2 regions of the Burkholderia sp. AW49-1 genome follow, and region 1 is predicted to be linked to the other one. Evidence: riboswitches for the same ligand, from Rfam matches in the RefSeq annotation. Region 1 holds a riboswitch; the other holds the start of a gene.
What was found. A riboswitch is a leader RNA that binds a small molecule or an ion and turns the genes downstream of it on or off. The one in region 1 is predicted to bind thiamine pyrophosphate.
Positions count from the first base shown of each region.

Region 2: it holds a riboswitch for thiamine pyrophosphate, as region 1 does, so the genes downstream of both, ACV22W_RS24320 (FAD-dependent oxidoreductase) here and thiC (phosphomethylpyrimidine synthase ThiC) in region 1, are expected to answer to the same signal.

Region 1 covers NZ_JBSAXF010000016.1:45,199-53,022, reverse strand. The annotation lists gene ACV22W_RS22630 (EAL domain-containing protein) at 1-1,134, opposite strand, end outside; gene ACV22W_RS22625 (DMT family transporter) at 1,549-2,475, opposite strand; gene ACV22W_RS22620 (hypothetical protein) at 2,637-2,885, opposite strand; gene ACV22W_RS22615 (glycine zipper 2TM domain-containing protein) at 3,095-3,310, opposite strand; gene thiC (phosphomethylpyrimidine synthase ThiC) at 3,568-5,499, opposite strand; TPP riboswitch at 5,624-5,740, opposite strand; gene ACV22W_RS22605 (pentapeptide MXKDX repeat protein) at 6,011-6,262, shown strand; gene ACV22W_RS22600 (cytochrome b/b6 domain-containing protein) at 6,351-6,983, shown strand; gene ACV22W_RS22595 (molybdopterin-dependent oxidoreductase) at 7,013-7,801, shown strand.
Region 2 covers NZ_JBSAXF010000019.1:29,480-37,303, forward strand. The annotation lists gene ACV22W_RS24285 (MlaA family lipoprotein) at 1-451, opposite strand, end outside; gene mlaD (outer membrane lipid asymmetry maintenance protein MlaD) at 484-1,044, opposite strand; gene mlaE (lipid asymmetry maintenance ABC transporter permease subunit MlaE) at 1,069-1,836, opposite strand; gene ACV22W_RS24300 (ABC transporter ATP-binding protein) at 1,833-2,654, opposite strand; gene thiE (thiamine phosphate synthase) at 2,739-3,863, opposite strand; gene ACV22W_RS24310 (thiazole synthase) at 3,860-4,675, opposite strand; gene thiS (sulfur carrier protein ThiS) at 4,715-4,912, opposite strand; gene ACV22W_RS24320 (FAD-dependent oxidoreductase) at 4,945-6,081, opposite strand; TPP riboswitch at 6,316-6,439, opposite strand; gene ACV22W_RS24325 (ABC transporter ATP-binding protein/permease) at 6,709-7,824, shown strand, end outside.

The DNA.
Region 1 (7,824 bases):
GGGCGCGGCGATCGCGCGCTGGAAGTACGGGCGCCGCGACCAGTTGCTGTGCGTCTCCGGGAACAGCGGCGAGAGCCGCGTGCCGCTGGTCTGCCCGTCTTCGGGACGCGCGCCGATCGACGGCAGGAACTGTTCGCCGATCTCGTCCGTGACGAACACCCGGCGTGCGGCCGGCACCACGAATACGCGCTGCGCGGCGTCCTGCAGGCTGCCGCTCGCGGAAAACGCGGCCGCGCCGGCGAGCACGAGCCGCTCGATCGCGTCGAAGCCCGGCTGCTCGGCGATCGCCGGCGTATGCCGGTGGGCGATGTAGCGTTGCCACGCGGCGTCGAGCATCGCGGGCGCAGCGGCGCTCGCGTGCGCGATCGATGCATCGGGCTGGCCGAACTGGAAACCCTGGACGAAATCGATATCGGCCTCCATCAGCGTCTGCAGCGCGTCGTCGCTTTCGACGCCCTCTGCGAGCACCATCGCGCCAGCCTGGTGGAGCATCGATACCAGGTGATGCATGATGCGGCGATCGTCGGCCGACGCGTTCGCGCGTTCGACGAGCGATCGATCGAGCTTGACGATATCGGGCCGTGCGCGCCACACGCGGTCGAAATTGGAGAACCCGGTGCCGAAATCGTCGATCGCGATCAGGAAGTCCCGGTGCTGGATCATGTCGATCGTGCGGGCGAGCGCGGCTTCATCGCGCGACGGCTGCTCGACGACTTCCAGCACGATGCGGTTCGGCGGCAGCGCGAAATGACGGCACAGCGCCTCGACGAATTCGCGCTGCACGAGGCCCGAATCGAGCACGCGCGGCGTCACGTTCAGGAACAGCCAGCCGTCGCCGATGCCTTGCGCGACGAAGTTCGCCGTATGCAGGCAGCGGGCGAGGCGGTCAAGCAGCAATGCGTCGGCAGCGGCACGCGTCCGGTCGAACAGCGCGACCGGCGAAACGAGCGTGCCGTTTTCGTCCACGACGCGCAGCAGCGCTTCATAGCCGACCACGCGCTTGTGCGTGATCGACAGCACAGGTTGAAACACGCTGCGCAGCGTCGTTTCCCGATACGTGGCGATCCAGCCGCTGGGCGTCGGCGTGAGGCGTTCGAGCAGGGAGTCGAGCGAGAGGTCGCGGGAGGGCTTCATGTCAATGGTGCCCTGGGGAGATCGGGGGGCGGTATCGTGCGCGCCACGCAGAAGCCGTCGCACGCGCAGGTGGACGCGAAAGAACGTGGTGCATCGTAACCGCCTTCCGCGGATGAGTGATCCGAGTGTAACGGGAATGGTGCGGCGCGCGTATCAGGGAAACTCCAGACGCAAACGCTACACCGACAGCTGGAAGGGGCTGTCCGCCCGGGAGCGCGACATCCAAGGGTCGCCGGCCGCGTATGCGGCGACAGCGCCATGTATGCCGCGTGCATCGCGTGCCACGAATGCGGGGGAGCGGCAAAGCCGGGCGGCTGCATCGGCGTGAGTCGAAACTCGACATGCGCCGTCGCGCACCGGTCGACGCGCGGCACTCGCATTCCGCACCGGCGGAGCGCCCGCCCCGCCCGCCACTTAGGCCGCTTCGCCGCCGCGCGGGCGCAGCCCGGGAATCCGCTTGATCACGCCGGTGGCGAGCGCGGTGCCGACGAGCACGATCGCGCAACCTTCGATCATCACGAGCGATACGTGTTCGCTGAGGAACAGCGCGCCCCACAGCAGGCCGAACACCGGGATCACGAACGTCACGGTAATCGCGCGGGCCGGGCCGATGTGCGCGATCAGATGGAAGAAGATGAAATACGCGATGCCCGTGCAGGCGATGCCGAGCGCGAGCACGGCGCCCCACGCATGCGCGCTGACGGCCGCGGCGGGCCAGGTCGCGATCGCGAACGGCGCCAGCAGCACGGTCGAGCCGATCATGCTGCCGGTCGCGTTGACGAGCGGATCGACGCCGCTGAGCGTGCGCTTCGTGTAGTTGGCCGCGATGCCGTACAGCAGCGTCGCGCCGAGCGCGGCGGCGGCGGCGAGCGCGGTCGCGTTGGCGCCGGTGCCGCCGCGCGCGTTCGCGATCTGATCCCACACGAGCGTGAGGACGCCGGCAAAGCCGATCACGAGGCCGATCGCGCGCGGCAGCGACAGCTTGTCCTTCAGCCACAGATAGGCGACGAGCGCGCCCCACAGCGGCGTCGTCGCGTTGATCACCGACGTCACGCCGGCCGACAGCGTCAGTTCGGCGAACGCGAACAGGCAGAACGGGATGCCCGAGTTCAGCGCGCCAACGACGAACAACGGCCACGCGCGACGGCGCAGCTGCGCGCCGAGCTCGGCGGGCCTGAAGCGCGTCAGCGCGAAGCCCGCGAGAAACAGCGCGCCGATGCCCACGCGCAGCGCCATCAGCGGCGCGACACCGAAGTCGGCGACGCCGATCCGGATAAACAGGAACGACGCGCCCCACAGGGCAGCGAGGACGGTCAGCAGAAAGGCGTTCTTGGGCGACATCGAGCGTGGCGGGCGAGGGGACGGGATGCGAAGGATCTTACACCGCGTTCCCGTGCCGTCGTTTCACGATCGGATGAAATGACAAGAACCGGCAAGAACCGGCAAGAACCGGGAAATCCGCTCGCCCCGACGCGCAGCGGCCGGACGGCACGCGCGGTCGCTCAATGATGGTGCCAGCCGCCGCGTCCGCCGAAGCCGAAATTGAGCGATACCGCGGGGCCCCAGTAGCCGCCCCAGGCCGGGGCATAGGCGGGGGCCGGATAGTAGTACGCGGGGCCCGGATCAACATAGACGGGTGCCGGCTGTACCGGCGCCGCCGCGTAATAGCCGGACGGATAGTAGCCGTAAGGGTAGTAACAGCCGGCGAGCGTCGTGCACGCGAGCGCCGCGGCGACGAGGGTCCTGTTCATGATGTCTCTCCGGCGGAGCCGGCAATCGGCAGATGCTTAAGCTTAGGCCGCGCGGCGATGACAAGGTGCGCTAAACGGTAACGGATCATTTCCGGGCCCCTGCGGCGTGTTGCGGCGCCGCATATGAAAAACGGCGCTTCCGCGGTGCGGAAACGCCGTCAGGCCGGAACTTGCCGCGCGTCGCGCGGCAGCCGGGTAAGCCGGCCGGCTTATTTGCCGACCTGGTTGCCGATGATGCCGCCGGCCGCCGCGCCGCCCAGCGTCGACAGCGCGCTGCCGCCGATCGCCGCGCCGGCGACGCCGCCGACACCCGCACCGATCGCGGTATCACGCTGGCGCCGCGTCATCGAATCGCAGGCCGAAAGGCTGGCCACCGTCGCGACGAGCAGCGCGCATACCCCAAAACGCCGAATCGAATGGTTCATGATCGCTGTCCTTGTGGTAGTGAACGGAGGTCGCGCGGCCGCCTGACGGCCGCGCATGAATCCAATCTACGCGTCGCTCCGTGGAGCTGCTGTAAGGACTTGTTAAGGCTCGAGCGGTTTCGTAATCAATTGTTTCGCTTGCGCCGGCAGGCACACGGCATGCGCGCGAATGCAAAAAAACCCGCTCGAAAGCGGGCTTTCTGCCGTGCTTGAGGAAGCGAAGCGGTCCGTGCGGACCGCCGCGTTCGCTTGCCGACTTACTGACGGTGATAGATCTCGGCGCCCGTCTTCACGAACTCGACTGCCTTGACCTCCATCCCCTTCTTCAGCGCCTCGGTTTCCGACACGCCCTGCTGTGCCGCGAATTCGCGCACGTCCTGCGTGATCTTCATCGAGCAGAAGTGCGGGCCGCACATCGAGCAGAAGTGCGCGACCTTCGCCGAATCCTTCGGCAGCGTCTCGTCGTGGAATTCGCGCGCCTTGTCCGGATCGAGGCCGATGTTGAACTGGTCTTCCCAGCGGAACTCGAAACGCGCCTTCGACAGCGCGTTGTCGCGCACCTGCGCGCCGGGGTGACCCTTGGCCAGGTCGGCCGCGTGCGCGGCGAGCTTGTACGTGATGATCCCTTCCTTCACGTCGTCCTTGTTCGGCAGCCCGAGGTGCTCCTTCGGCGTCACGTAGCACAGCATCGCGGTGCCGAACCAGCCGATCATCGCGGCGCCGATGCCCGACGTGATGTGGTCGTAGCCCGGTGCGATGTCGGTGGTCAGCGGCCCGAGCGTGTAGAACGGCGCTTCCTTGCACCAGTCGAGCTGGAGATCCATGTTTTCCTTGATCAACTGCATCGGCACGTGGCCGGGGCCTTCGATCATCACCTGCACGTCGTGCTTCCACGCGATTTGCGTGAGCTCGCCGAGCGTCTTCAGTTCACCGAGCTGCGCTTCGTCGTTCGCGTCGTAGATCGAGCCGGGACGCAGGCCGTCGCCGAGCGAGAAGCTCACGTCGTACGCCTTCATGATCTCGCAGATCTCTTCGAAGTGTTCGTACAGGAAGCTTTCCTTGTGATGCGCGAGGCACCACTTGGCCATGATCGAGCCGCCGCGCGACACGATGCCCGTCATCCGGTTCGCGGTGAGCGGCACGTACTGCAGGCGCACGCCCGCGTGGATCGTGAAGTAGTCGACGCCTTGCTCGGCCTGTTCGATCAGCGTGTCGCGGAAGATTTCCCAGGTCAGGTCCTCGGCCTTGCCGTTGACCTTTTCGAGCGCCTGGTAGATCGGCACCGTGCCGATCGGCACCGGGCTGTTGCGGATGATCCACTCGCGCGTTTCATGGATGTGCTTGCCGGTCGACAGGTCCATCACCGTGTCGCCGCCCCAGCGGATCGCCCACGTCATCTTGTCGACTTCCTCGCCGATCGACGACGTGACGGCCGAGTTGCCGATGTTCGCGTTGATCTTCACGAGGAAGTTGCGGCCGATGATCATCGGCTCGGATTCCGGGTGGTTGATGTTCGCGGGGATGATCGCGCGGCCGCGCGCGACTTCCTCGCGCACGAACTCGGGGGTGATCTCGGCGAGTGGGTTCGCGCCGAAGGCCGCGGCGCCGAACGCCTGGCCCGGGTGCTGGCGGCCCATCATCGCGGCGAGCTTCGCGCCGTTCGGGCCGCTCGACTTGAGGCTTTCGATGTACTCGGCGCGGCGCTGGTTCTCGCGGATCGCGATGTATTCCATTTCCGGCGTGATGATGCCCTGGCGCGCGTAGTGCATCTGCGTGACGTTCTTGCCGGCTTGCGCGCGGCGCGGGTTGCGGTGCAGGCCCGGGAAACGCAGGTCGGCGGTGGCCGGGTCGGCCGCGCGCTCGAGGCCGTACCGGCTCGACAGGCCGTCGAGCACCTCGGTGTCGCCGCGCGCCTCGATCCAGCGCTGGCGCAGTGCCGGCAGGCCGGCGCGGATGTCGATCTTCGCGTCCGGATCGGTGTACGGGCCCGACGTGTCGTACACGTAGATCGGCGGGTTCTTTTCGCCGCCGAAGCCGGTCGGGGTGTCGGCCTGCGTGATTTCACGCATCGGCACGCGGATGTCGGGCTGCGAGCCGGTTACATAAACCTTTCGCGAATTGGGCAGCGGGGCGACGGCGGCGGCGTCGACGTGGGCGTCCGCGGACAGAAACTTCGGATTGGCGTTCATGCAATCTCCTGTGTGAGCGCCGGACAGGCGCCACGGCGCTTGCCCGGAGCCCTTGACGAATGTGGGGCTCGAGCTAAGCAGGAGACGAGGCTTGGTGAGGCGGCGGATTTCGTCAGAAGGATGGCGGCGAAATCCGTACGCTTCCCTGCGCTGGCATTATCCAGATCAGGTTCAAAGGGTATTTCTCACCCGCAATGCCGGTTGTTTGACCGAACGCATTGCAGGACCCCCGCGTTAGCAGCGCACACAATACACTGGCTTCGCGGCGGTTTCAACCGGTGGCGGACCGGTGGTCGCGGTGCAGTTGCAGCAATGCGGGCGGTGCGCCCGCCACGCAAGCCGCGATGCATGACACCGCCGCACGGCCCTGCGGCCTGGCTGACAGTGACGGCGCGGCGCAGCATTGCAGCGGTTTCGGCGGTCCCTGAAAAAAAAATCTCGAAACGACTGTCATATCCCGCGACGTCCTCCGTCTATTCGGCTCCTCAAACCCATGTTTCGGAGAGATGTCATGAAAAAAGTACTGATCGCAGCCTGTGTCGCCGGTTTCGCCATGGCCGCAACGGGCGCGTATGCGCAGAACGACGCGATGTCGAAGGAGGGCACGTCGATGTCGAAGGATGCGATGGGCCACGACGCGATGGCGAAGGACGGCGCGATGAAGAAGGGCGCCATGAAGAAGCACGCGATGAAGAAGGACGCGATGTCGCACGACGCGATGGGCAAGTCGATGTCGGGCGACAAGATGGCGCCGTCGAACTGACCGACGCGGGCGGGGCGCGGCCGGCGCATGCGGTACACGAGGCCGCCCGCGCATCGCGCACCGCCGCTACGTTCCGGGAGTCTTCATCATGCAAACCGTTCCCGCTGCCGGGCGCACGGCTGCCACGCCGCCCGCGCGCAAGATTCATCCGTTGTGGGTACGCGTGAGCCACTGGCTCAACGCGCTCGCGGCGATCCTGATGGCACTGTCCGGCTGGCGCATCTACGATGCGTCGCCGATCTATCCGCCGTTCACGTTCACGCACGGCATCACGCTCGGCGGCTGGCTGGGCGGCGCGCTCCAATGGCATTTCGCGGCGATGTGGCTGCTGGTCGGCAACGGGCTGTTCTACCTCGCGATGTCGATCGCGACGGGCCGCCTCGCGCAAAAGATGCTGCCGGTCACGCCGGCGTCGATATGGCGCGACGTGCGCGCGGCGCTGGGCGGCCGGTTGTCGCACGACGACCTGAGCGTCTACAACGCGGTGCAGCGTGCCGCGTACCTGACGGCGATCGTCGATCTGATCGTGCTGGTGCTGTCGGGGCTCACGATCTGGAAGTCCGTGCAGTTTCCGCTGCTGCGCGCGCTGTTCGGCGGTTACGACGATGCGCGCGTCGTGCACTTCTGGGCGATGTCGCTGCTCGTCGCGTTTTTCGTCGTACACGTCGCGATGGCGCTGCTGGTGCCGCGCTCGCTGCTCGCGATGCTGCGCGGCCGCTGACCCGCACGCCGCGAGCGAAGGAACTCATCATGTCGGAATCCGGAAACAATCGCGGGCGGCCGGGCTGGACGCTCGACCGCAAGTCGCTCGAGCTCGACGTGCGCCGCGAACTCGAAATGCCGTCGCGGCGCCTCTTCAACCGGCGCGTGCTGACGCTCGGCGGCCTGACGATGCTGACCGGCTGCACGCTGCAGGACGACGCATCGGTCAACGCGTTCCTCGAGAAGGTGTCGCGCATGAACGATCGCGTGCAGGCCTGGCTGTTCAGCGGCGAGCGGCTTGCGCCGACCTATACCGAGGCCGACATCACGCGGCCGTTCCCGTTCAACGCGTATTACGGCATCGACGAGGTGCCGCACGTCGACGCAGCGACCTACCGGCTCGTGCTGTCGGGCCGCGTGACGGGCAAGCGCGTGTGGACGCTCGACGAGCTGTATGCGCTGCCGCACGCGGAGCAGATCACGCGGCACATCTGCGTGGAAGGGTGGAGCGCGATCGGCCGCTGGGGCGGCACGCCGTTCGGCGCGTTTCTGGCACGCGTCGGCGCCGATACGCACGCGAAATACGTCGGTTTCAAGTGCGCGGACGATTACTACGAAAGCATCGACATGCCGACCGCGCTGCATCCGCAGACGCTGCTCGCATTCGACTACGACGGCCGTCGCCTGCCGCCCGAATTCGGCTTTCCGATGAAGCTGCGGATGCCGACCAAGCTCGGCTACAAGAATCCGAAGCACATCATGGAAATCTTCGTGACCGATACCTACCCGGGCGGCTACTGGGTCGATCAGGGCTACAACTGGTTCGGCGGATCGTGAGCGGCGGGGCGCGGCCGCGCCCG
Region 2 (7,824 bases), on a different contig from region 1:
GCAGCGGCAGCACGAGATACGGGCCCGACGGCATGCCGTAGCGGCCCATCGTGATCCCGAAGTCGGCCGTGTGCTTCGGCAGTTTCGCGATCGTCGCGACGTCGAACAGGCCGCCGACACCGAATACCGTGTTGATCACGACGCGCATGATGTCGCCGACGCCGTCCGCGATTCGCAGCTGCACGATGTTGTTCGCGGCGATGTAGACGTCACCGATGTTCGAGAAGAAGTTCGTCACGCTGTCGCGCACCGGCTGCGGCACCACGTACTGGTAGCCCTTCGCCACCGGTTTCAGCGCGTACGTGTCAACCGTGTCGTTGAACTTGTACATCGACCGGTTGAAGCCTTCGAGCGGATCGCCCTTGGTCGGCGTCTGCACGGTCGCGCAACCGCTCAACGCGGCGACTGCCGCCACCGCGAGCGCGGCGTGCCTGATGCGGATCGTCTGCATGGTCATTACCCTCTTGTCTTTCTCTCGTGTGGTTATTGGGCGGTCGAACCGGACACCGCGGAGGCGGGCACCGCGACCGGCGCGGGTGCGGCCGGCGTGGCCGAGGCCCCCGATGCCGGCTTCGCGCCACCCGCGTCGGCTGCCTTGCTGTACAGGAACTGGCCGATCAGGTTCTCGAGCACGATCGCCGACTGCGTCATCGTGATCGTATCGCCCGCCTTCAGCATTTCGGTGTCGCCGCCCGGATCGAGGCCGATGTACTGCTCGCCGAGCAGGCCCGACGTCAGGATCTTCGCCGACGAATCCTTCGGGAACGGATACTGGCCGTCGATATCGATCGTCACCACCGCCTGGTAGGTGTTGGTGTCGAAGCCGATCGACTTCACGCGGCCGACCACGACGCCCGAGCTCTTCACCGCGGCGCGCGGCTTCAGCCCGCCGATATTGTCGAATTTCATCCTCACCGAGTAGGTCGGCTGAAACGACAGCGAGCTCATGTTGCCGACCTTGAGCGCCAGGAACAGCACAGCAAGGAAGCCCACCACCACGAACAGGCCGACCCAGAAGTCGAGAGCAGTCTTTTTCATCGTCATCCCAAAATTTGGCTTGGCTGAGGCTTAGCTGAACATCAGCGCGGTCAGCAGGAAATCGAGGCCGAGTACGGCGAGCGACGCGAACACGACCGTCTTGGTCGTCGCGCGAGACACGCCCTCGGGCGTGGGCTTCGCTTCATACCCTTGAAACAGTGCAATGAAGGTCACGGCGAACCCGAACACGATGCTCTTGATCACGCCATTGCCGACGTCGGCCCACACCTCGACCCCGCCCTGCATCTGCGACCAGAACGCGCCCGGATCGACGCCGATCAGCACGACCCCGACGAAATAACCGCCGAGCACGCCGACCGCGTTGAAGATCGCGGTGAGCAGCGGCATCGCGATGATGCCGGCCCACAGACGCGGCGCGATCACCGTCTTGATCGGATCGACGGCCATCATCTCGAGCGCGGTGAGCTGCTCGCCAGCCTTCATCAGTCCGATCTCGGCCGTGAGCGACGTGCCCGCGCGGCCCGCGAACAGCAGCGCGGTCACGACCGGGCCGAGCTCGCGCACCAGCGACAGCGCGACCAGCAGGCCGAGCGCCTGCTCGGACCCGTAGCGATTCAGCGTGTAATAGCCCTGCAGGCCGAGCACGAAGCCGACGAACAAGCCCGACACGGCAATGATCACGAACGAATAGTTGCCGAGGAAGTGGATCTGCTTCGTGACCAGCCGCGGCCGGCGCAGCAACGGGAAGAATTCCAGCACGAGGCGCACGAACAGCCGCGTGCCGTAGCCCGCGCGCTCGAGGCCGCCGATGACGTAACGTCCGATCGCGCTGATCATGCGCGCCCTCCGCCGAGCCCGAAATCCGCAGCCAGCGGCGGGCTCGTGTAATGAAATTTGAACGGGCCGTCCGGCGCGCCGTCGATGAACTGTCGCACGCTCGGGTCGGTCGACGCGCGCAGCTCGTCGGGCGTACCCTGCGCGAGCACGCCGCCATTGGCCAGAAAATACACGTAGTCGGCGATCGCGAACGATTCCGGCACGTCGTGCGTGACGAGGATCGACGTCGCGCCGAGCGCCTCGTTCAGCGTGCGGATCAGGTTCGCCGTGATGCCGAGCGAGATCGGATCGAGGCCCGCGAACGGTTCGTCGTACATGATGAGCTGCGGGTCGAGCGCGATCGCGCGCGCGAGCGCGATGCGGCGCGCCATCCCGCCGGACACCTCCGACGGCATCAGGTCGCGCGCGCCGCGCAGGCCGACCGCGTTGAGCTTCATCAGCACCAGGTCGCGGATCAGGTCTTCGGGCAGGTCGGTGTGTTCACGCAGCGCGAACGCGACGTTCTCGAACACCGACATGTCGGTAAACAGCGCGCCGAACTGGAACAGCATGCCCATCTTGCGGCGCAGCGCGTACAGGCCGTCGCGCGTCTGCGCGCCGACGTCGGCGCCGTCGAACAGCACCTGGCCACGGCTTGCGCGCACCAAGCCGCCGATCAGGCGCAGCACGGTCGTCTTGCCGCAACCCGACCCGCCCATGACGGCGACGACCTGGCCGCGCCCGAAGCGCATGTTCAGGTTCGACAGGACGAGGCGGTCGCCGTAGCCAAAGTCGACGTCGCGAAGTTCCAGCAGTGTCTCGGTAGGAGTGGGGCTCACGGAGCTGACAGTCCTTTTACGCAGAACGCCGAATTATAGGGCCTGCATTGGAATGATGTCGTGACGCCGTTCCAGGCCCTGCGGTCAATGATTGTCAAATTGTCGGGCAAAACATTGCTGCAACGCAACAATCGCCGCCCGATAATCGCCTGCGCCCGTGACCGCGCTGACCACCGCGACGCTGCCGACGCCCGTCGCCAGCACGTCGGGCAACGTGTCGAGCCCCACGCCGCCGATCGCGACGAGCGGCGCCCGCGCGCCCGCGAAGCGCGCGTAGCGGGCAATCCGCGCGAGGCCTTGCGGCGGCGCCGCGACCGCCTTGGTCGCGGTCGCGTACACGGGGCCGAGCGCCAGATAGCTCGGGCGCTCGTGCAACGCGCGCAACATCTCGTAATAACCGTGACTCGACAGGCCGAGCCGCAGGCCGGCGCGTGCGATCGCGGCGAGATCGGCCGTTTCCAGGTCCTCCTGACCCAGATGTACGCCGTACGCCCCCTCTTCTATCGCGATCTGCCAGTGATCGTTGATGAACACGCGCGCATCGGGATAGCGGCGCCCCACCGCAACCGCGCGTGCAACTTCCCGGCGCAACCCGTCCGGATCCGCTCCTTTCACGCGCAGCTGCACGGTTCGCGCGCCGCACTCGAGCACGCGTTCGACCCATTCGGCGTCGGGGACGACCGGATAGAGGCCCAGTTGCGCGGGGCACGGCGGGAATGCGGGCTCGGGTGCCGGGGCCAGGCCGGCGACGCGCGGAAACCGCGCGGCATCGACCGGCCACGCATCGCCCCCGCGCGCTTCGTCGCCGTCGCGCCACGCGAGCGCGAGCACCAGCGCGTCGATCGGCGCGAAGCCGCAATCGAGGAACGCCGCGAGCGCCGCGATCCAGTCGTCGGCGAGCGGATGCGCGGCTTCCAGCGCGTAGCGTACGCCCGCGGCGTGCAGCACCGCGCCGTGTTCGTCGAACTCGATCGCGACCGCGTCCGGCGACGCGGGGCGCGACGCAGCCGACGCGCGCGCCTGCGCGGCACGATCGCCGGCCGACACGATCAGCACGTCGCCGTCGGCCGGCACGTCGGGTGCCGCGACGCACAGCCGCCACGGCGTCGTGCCGGTCGGCCAGTCGCCCAGGCGGGCGCGAATCCGCTCGGCCGCTTCGGCCAGCTCGTCGGCCGGCGGCCAGAATGCATCGGCGAAGCGCACGCTCATGCGCTGCCCCCGTCCTGGTGCCAGAACGGCATCCCGACGACCGGCGTGCTCGCGTGCGCGGTCTCGCGCGCATCCATCGGCCCGGCGAGATAGGCCGCACGGCCGGCCTCGACGCCTTGCGCGAACGCACGCGCCATGATTTCCGGATGCGTGGCCTGCGACACGGCCGTGTTCAGCAGCACGCCGTCGAAGCCCCACTCCATCACCTGGCATGCGTGCGACGGCACGCCGAGCCCGGCGTCGACGATCAGCGGCACGTCCGGCAGCCGCTCGCGCAGCACGCGCAGCCCGTACGGATTCACGACGCCCTTGCCGGTGCCGATCGGCGCGCCCCACGGCATCAGCGCCTCGCAGCCGACGTCGAGCAGACGCCGGCCGATCACGAGATCCTCGGTGCAGTACGGCAGCACCTTGAAGCCGTCCTTGACCAGCTGCGCGGCCGCCTCGATCAGCCCGACCGGGTCGGGCTGCAGCGTGTAGTCGTCGCCGATCAGCTCGAGCTTGATCCAGTCGGTATCGAAGACCTCGCGCGCCATATGCGCGGTCGTCACCGCTTCGGCGACGGTCTGGCAGCCGGCCGTGTTCGGCAGCAGCGGCACCGCGTGACGCTTGAGCAGATCGAAGAAGCCGGCCTCGGCCGTGCCGCCGGTCATCTGGCGGCGTAGCGCGACCGTCACCATCCCGGGGCGCGACGCGGCGATCGAATCGGACAGCGACTGCAGCGACGGGTAGCGCGACGTGCCGAGCAGCACGCGGCTTGCGAAGGTTTCGCCGTACAGCGTCAGCGCGTCGGCGGAAGTGAGGGACGTCATGTCGTTTTCCTGGAAGAGCGGGGGGCGAACCGGCGGCGCTCAGCCGCCCGCGACGGGGTGCACGACGTCGAGCTTGTCGCCCGTCGCGAGCGCGCGCGCCGCATGCTGCGTGCGCGCGACGAAATTGCCGTTCAGCGCGACCGCGTACGGCGGACGCGCGCCGTACGCGGCGAGCGCGTCGGCCACCGTCGCGCCGTCGGGTAGCGTCAGCGTCTGTTGGTTGATCTGGATATCCATGAGGCTTGATCGAATTCGGTCGGCGGCGCGCGTCAGGCCGGCTGGCGCGCGTCGTCGCGGTGATGAAGGAGCGTCGGCCAGCGCGCGGCATCGCGCCACGCCACGAACGCGTCGGCATCGGCGAATGCACCGCCGAGCGCGGCTTGCGCGAACGCGACCGCCGCATGCGCGACTTCCGGCGCGATCATGAAGCCGTGCCGGTACAGGCCGTTGACGGCCAGCGTCGTCGCGCCGTCCCAGATCACCGCCGGGCGGTGATCGGGCAACGTCGGGCGACATTGCGCGTTCAGTTCGAGGATGCGCGCCTCGCCGAATGCCGGGTGCACGGAAAACGCCGCGCTCAGCAGCTCGAGCGCCGAGCGCACGCTGACGGGCGACATGTCCTCGCCCTCCACTTCGGTCGCGCCGATCACGTACAGGTCGTCCTGTTTCGGCGCGATGTACAGCGGATAGCGCGGATGCAGCAGGCGCACGGGCCGCGTGAGCCCGATGCCCGGCGCGCGCACGCGCGCGACTTCGCCGCGGATGCCGCGCAGCGAGGGCAGCGCGGATTTCGCGCCGAGCCCGCGACAATCGATCGTGAAATGCGCGTCGGGCCGGTTCGCGTCGTCGATCGTCGCGTGCCAGTGCAGCTCGACGCCGCGTTGCGCGAGGCCCGCCGCGAGTGCGCGCAGCGCCTGCCGGTTGTCGAGCTGCCCCTCGCGCGGCAGCATCAGGCCGCGCGGGAAGCGCCCCGCGAGCGCGGGCTCGGCCGCGTCGACCTGCGCGCCGGCAAGCGCGACGAAGCCACCGTCGAACAACTCGGCCGGTGCGTTCGCGCGCACGCGTCGCTCGAACAGCGGTGCCTCGGCGCGATCGGCCTGATGCCAGACGACGAGCGTGCCGTCTTGCTGGAAAAACACCGGTTCGGGCAGTTCCGCGAGCCATTGCGGCCAGCGCGCGAGCGATGCCGCGCCGAGCTCTGTGATCAACAGCTCGGCGCTCGCCGCCTCGGCGAGCGGCGCGAGCATCGCGGCCGCGACCCACGCGGCCGACTGCTCGCCGTCCGGGCCGCCGCGCTCGTACAGCGCGACGCGATGCCCGTCGCCCGCAAGCCGCCACGCGATCAGACGGCCGACGAGGCCGCCGCCGAGTACCGCGAAATCGGGCCGGGAAGCGTGGAGGTTCATCGCGCGCCCTCCCCGCAGATCGCGCGGGCGCGTGCGACGAACGTTGGCGCGCGCACACCGTCCCGTGCGGACGCACGCGACAGCGGATCGGGAACAGCGCAAAAGACTGAAGATTGAGCGGTCATCATTCCTTCCGTAACGCGCGACGCGCGTACCCAAAAGGACGAAACCGGCAGCAAAGGCCGGCCGGGCGGGACTCGGGCGCTGACCATGTGGGATGGCAGCCAGCGCGGCCCGGCGGGATCAGAAACTTCCCTCGCCGGTATTACCCGGATCGGGTGCGAAGGGTCTTTCTCAGCCTCGCCGCGTCGCCCGGAACTGTCCGTCGGCCGCGCTCGAAGCACCCCTGTTTCGTCGTCGGCCATTAGACCATAAAAGCGGAAAGCGCCGCAAACTGTCCCCCATGCGGCAAATTCGCCGTCGTGCCGCGCCGCTCTGGCACAATGCCCGCAGGCCGGCCGCGCGAGCGGCCGGTTGCCGCGTCACCGCCGGCCTTAAGTGCCGTTTAAGACGCCCGGGTCACCATCCGGACGCCCGCCGTCAGTCGGCACCCCGTCCCGGCATGCCGTATCGCGGCGCGCGTCCGGCCCCGCCCGGCACGCGCGCCGGCTACTCATCAGGAAGCACATGACCCAATCGATCGATCCCGTCCGCTCCGCCTCCGACGCGCCGCAGGACGAGCGCCCGGTATCCGCGTGGAGCCTCATCAAACCCTACTGGGTGTCGTCCGAATGGAAAATCGCGTGGGGGCTGCTGGTCACGATCATCGCGATCAATCTCTGCGTGGTCTGGATCAACGTCAAGCTGAACAAGTGGAACGCGCAGTTCTACAACGCGCTGCAGTCGAAGGACGTCCACGATTTCCCGAACCTGCTGATGCAGTTCTCCGCGCTCGCGTTCGGCTTCATCATCCTCGCGGTGTACGGCCGCTACCTGCGCCAGATGCTCGGGTTCCGCTGGCGCCAGTGGCTCACCGACCGCTTTCTCGGCCAGTGGCTCGGCGATCGCGCGTTCTACCGGATCGAACGCGACCGCCTCGCCGACAACCCGGACCAGCGGATCACCGACGACCTCCAGTCGTTCGCGACGACGACGCTCGCGCTGTCGCTCGATCTGCTGTCGACGGTCGTCACGCTCGTGTCGTTCATCACGATCCTGTGGTCGCTCGCCGGCGCGCTGACGTTCTCGCTCGGCGCGACGCCGATCACGATCCCCGGCTACATGGTGTGGGCGGCCGCGCTGTACGCGGTGGTCGGCTCGCTGATCATCCAGAAGGTCGGCCACCCGCTCGTGTCGATCAACTACCAGCAGCAGCGTGTCGAGGCCGACTTCCGCTTCGGGCTGATCCGCGTGCGCGAGAACGCCGAGCAGATCGCGTTCTACGACGGCGAGAAAACCGAGACCATCAACGCGCAGAGCCTGTTCACGCGCATTCGCGACAACTGGTGGCGCGTGATGAAGTACACGAAGCGCCTCACGTTCGTGCTGAGCTTCTACGGGCAGATCGCGATCATCTTCCCGCTCGTCGTCGCGGCGCCGCGCTATTTCGCGGGCGCGTTCTCGTTCGGCGTGCTGATGCAGATCTCGTCGGCGTTCGGCACCGTCAGCGATTCGTTCTCGTGGTTCATCAACAGTTACTCGACCCTGGTCGAATGGCGCGCCACCGTCAACCGTCTGCGTGAATTCAAGCGTGTGATGGGCACGTCGCACCTGAAGGAAAGCCTGTCGCCCGCGACCGAGCAC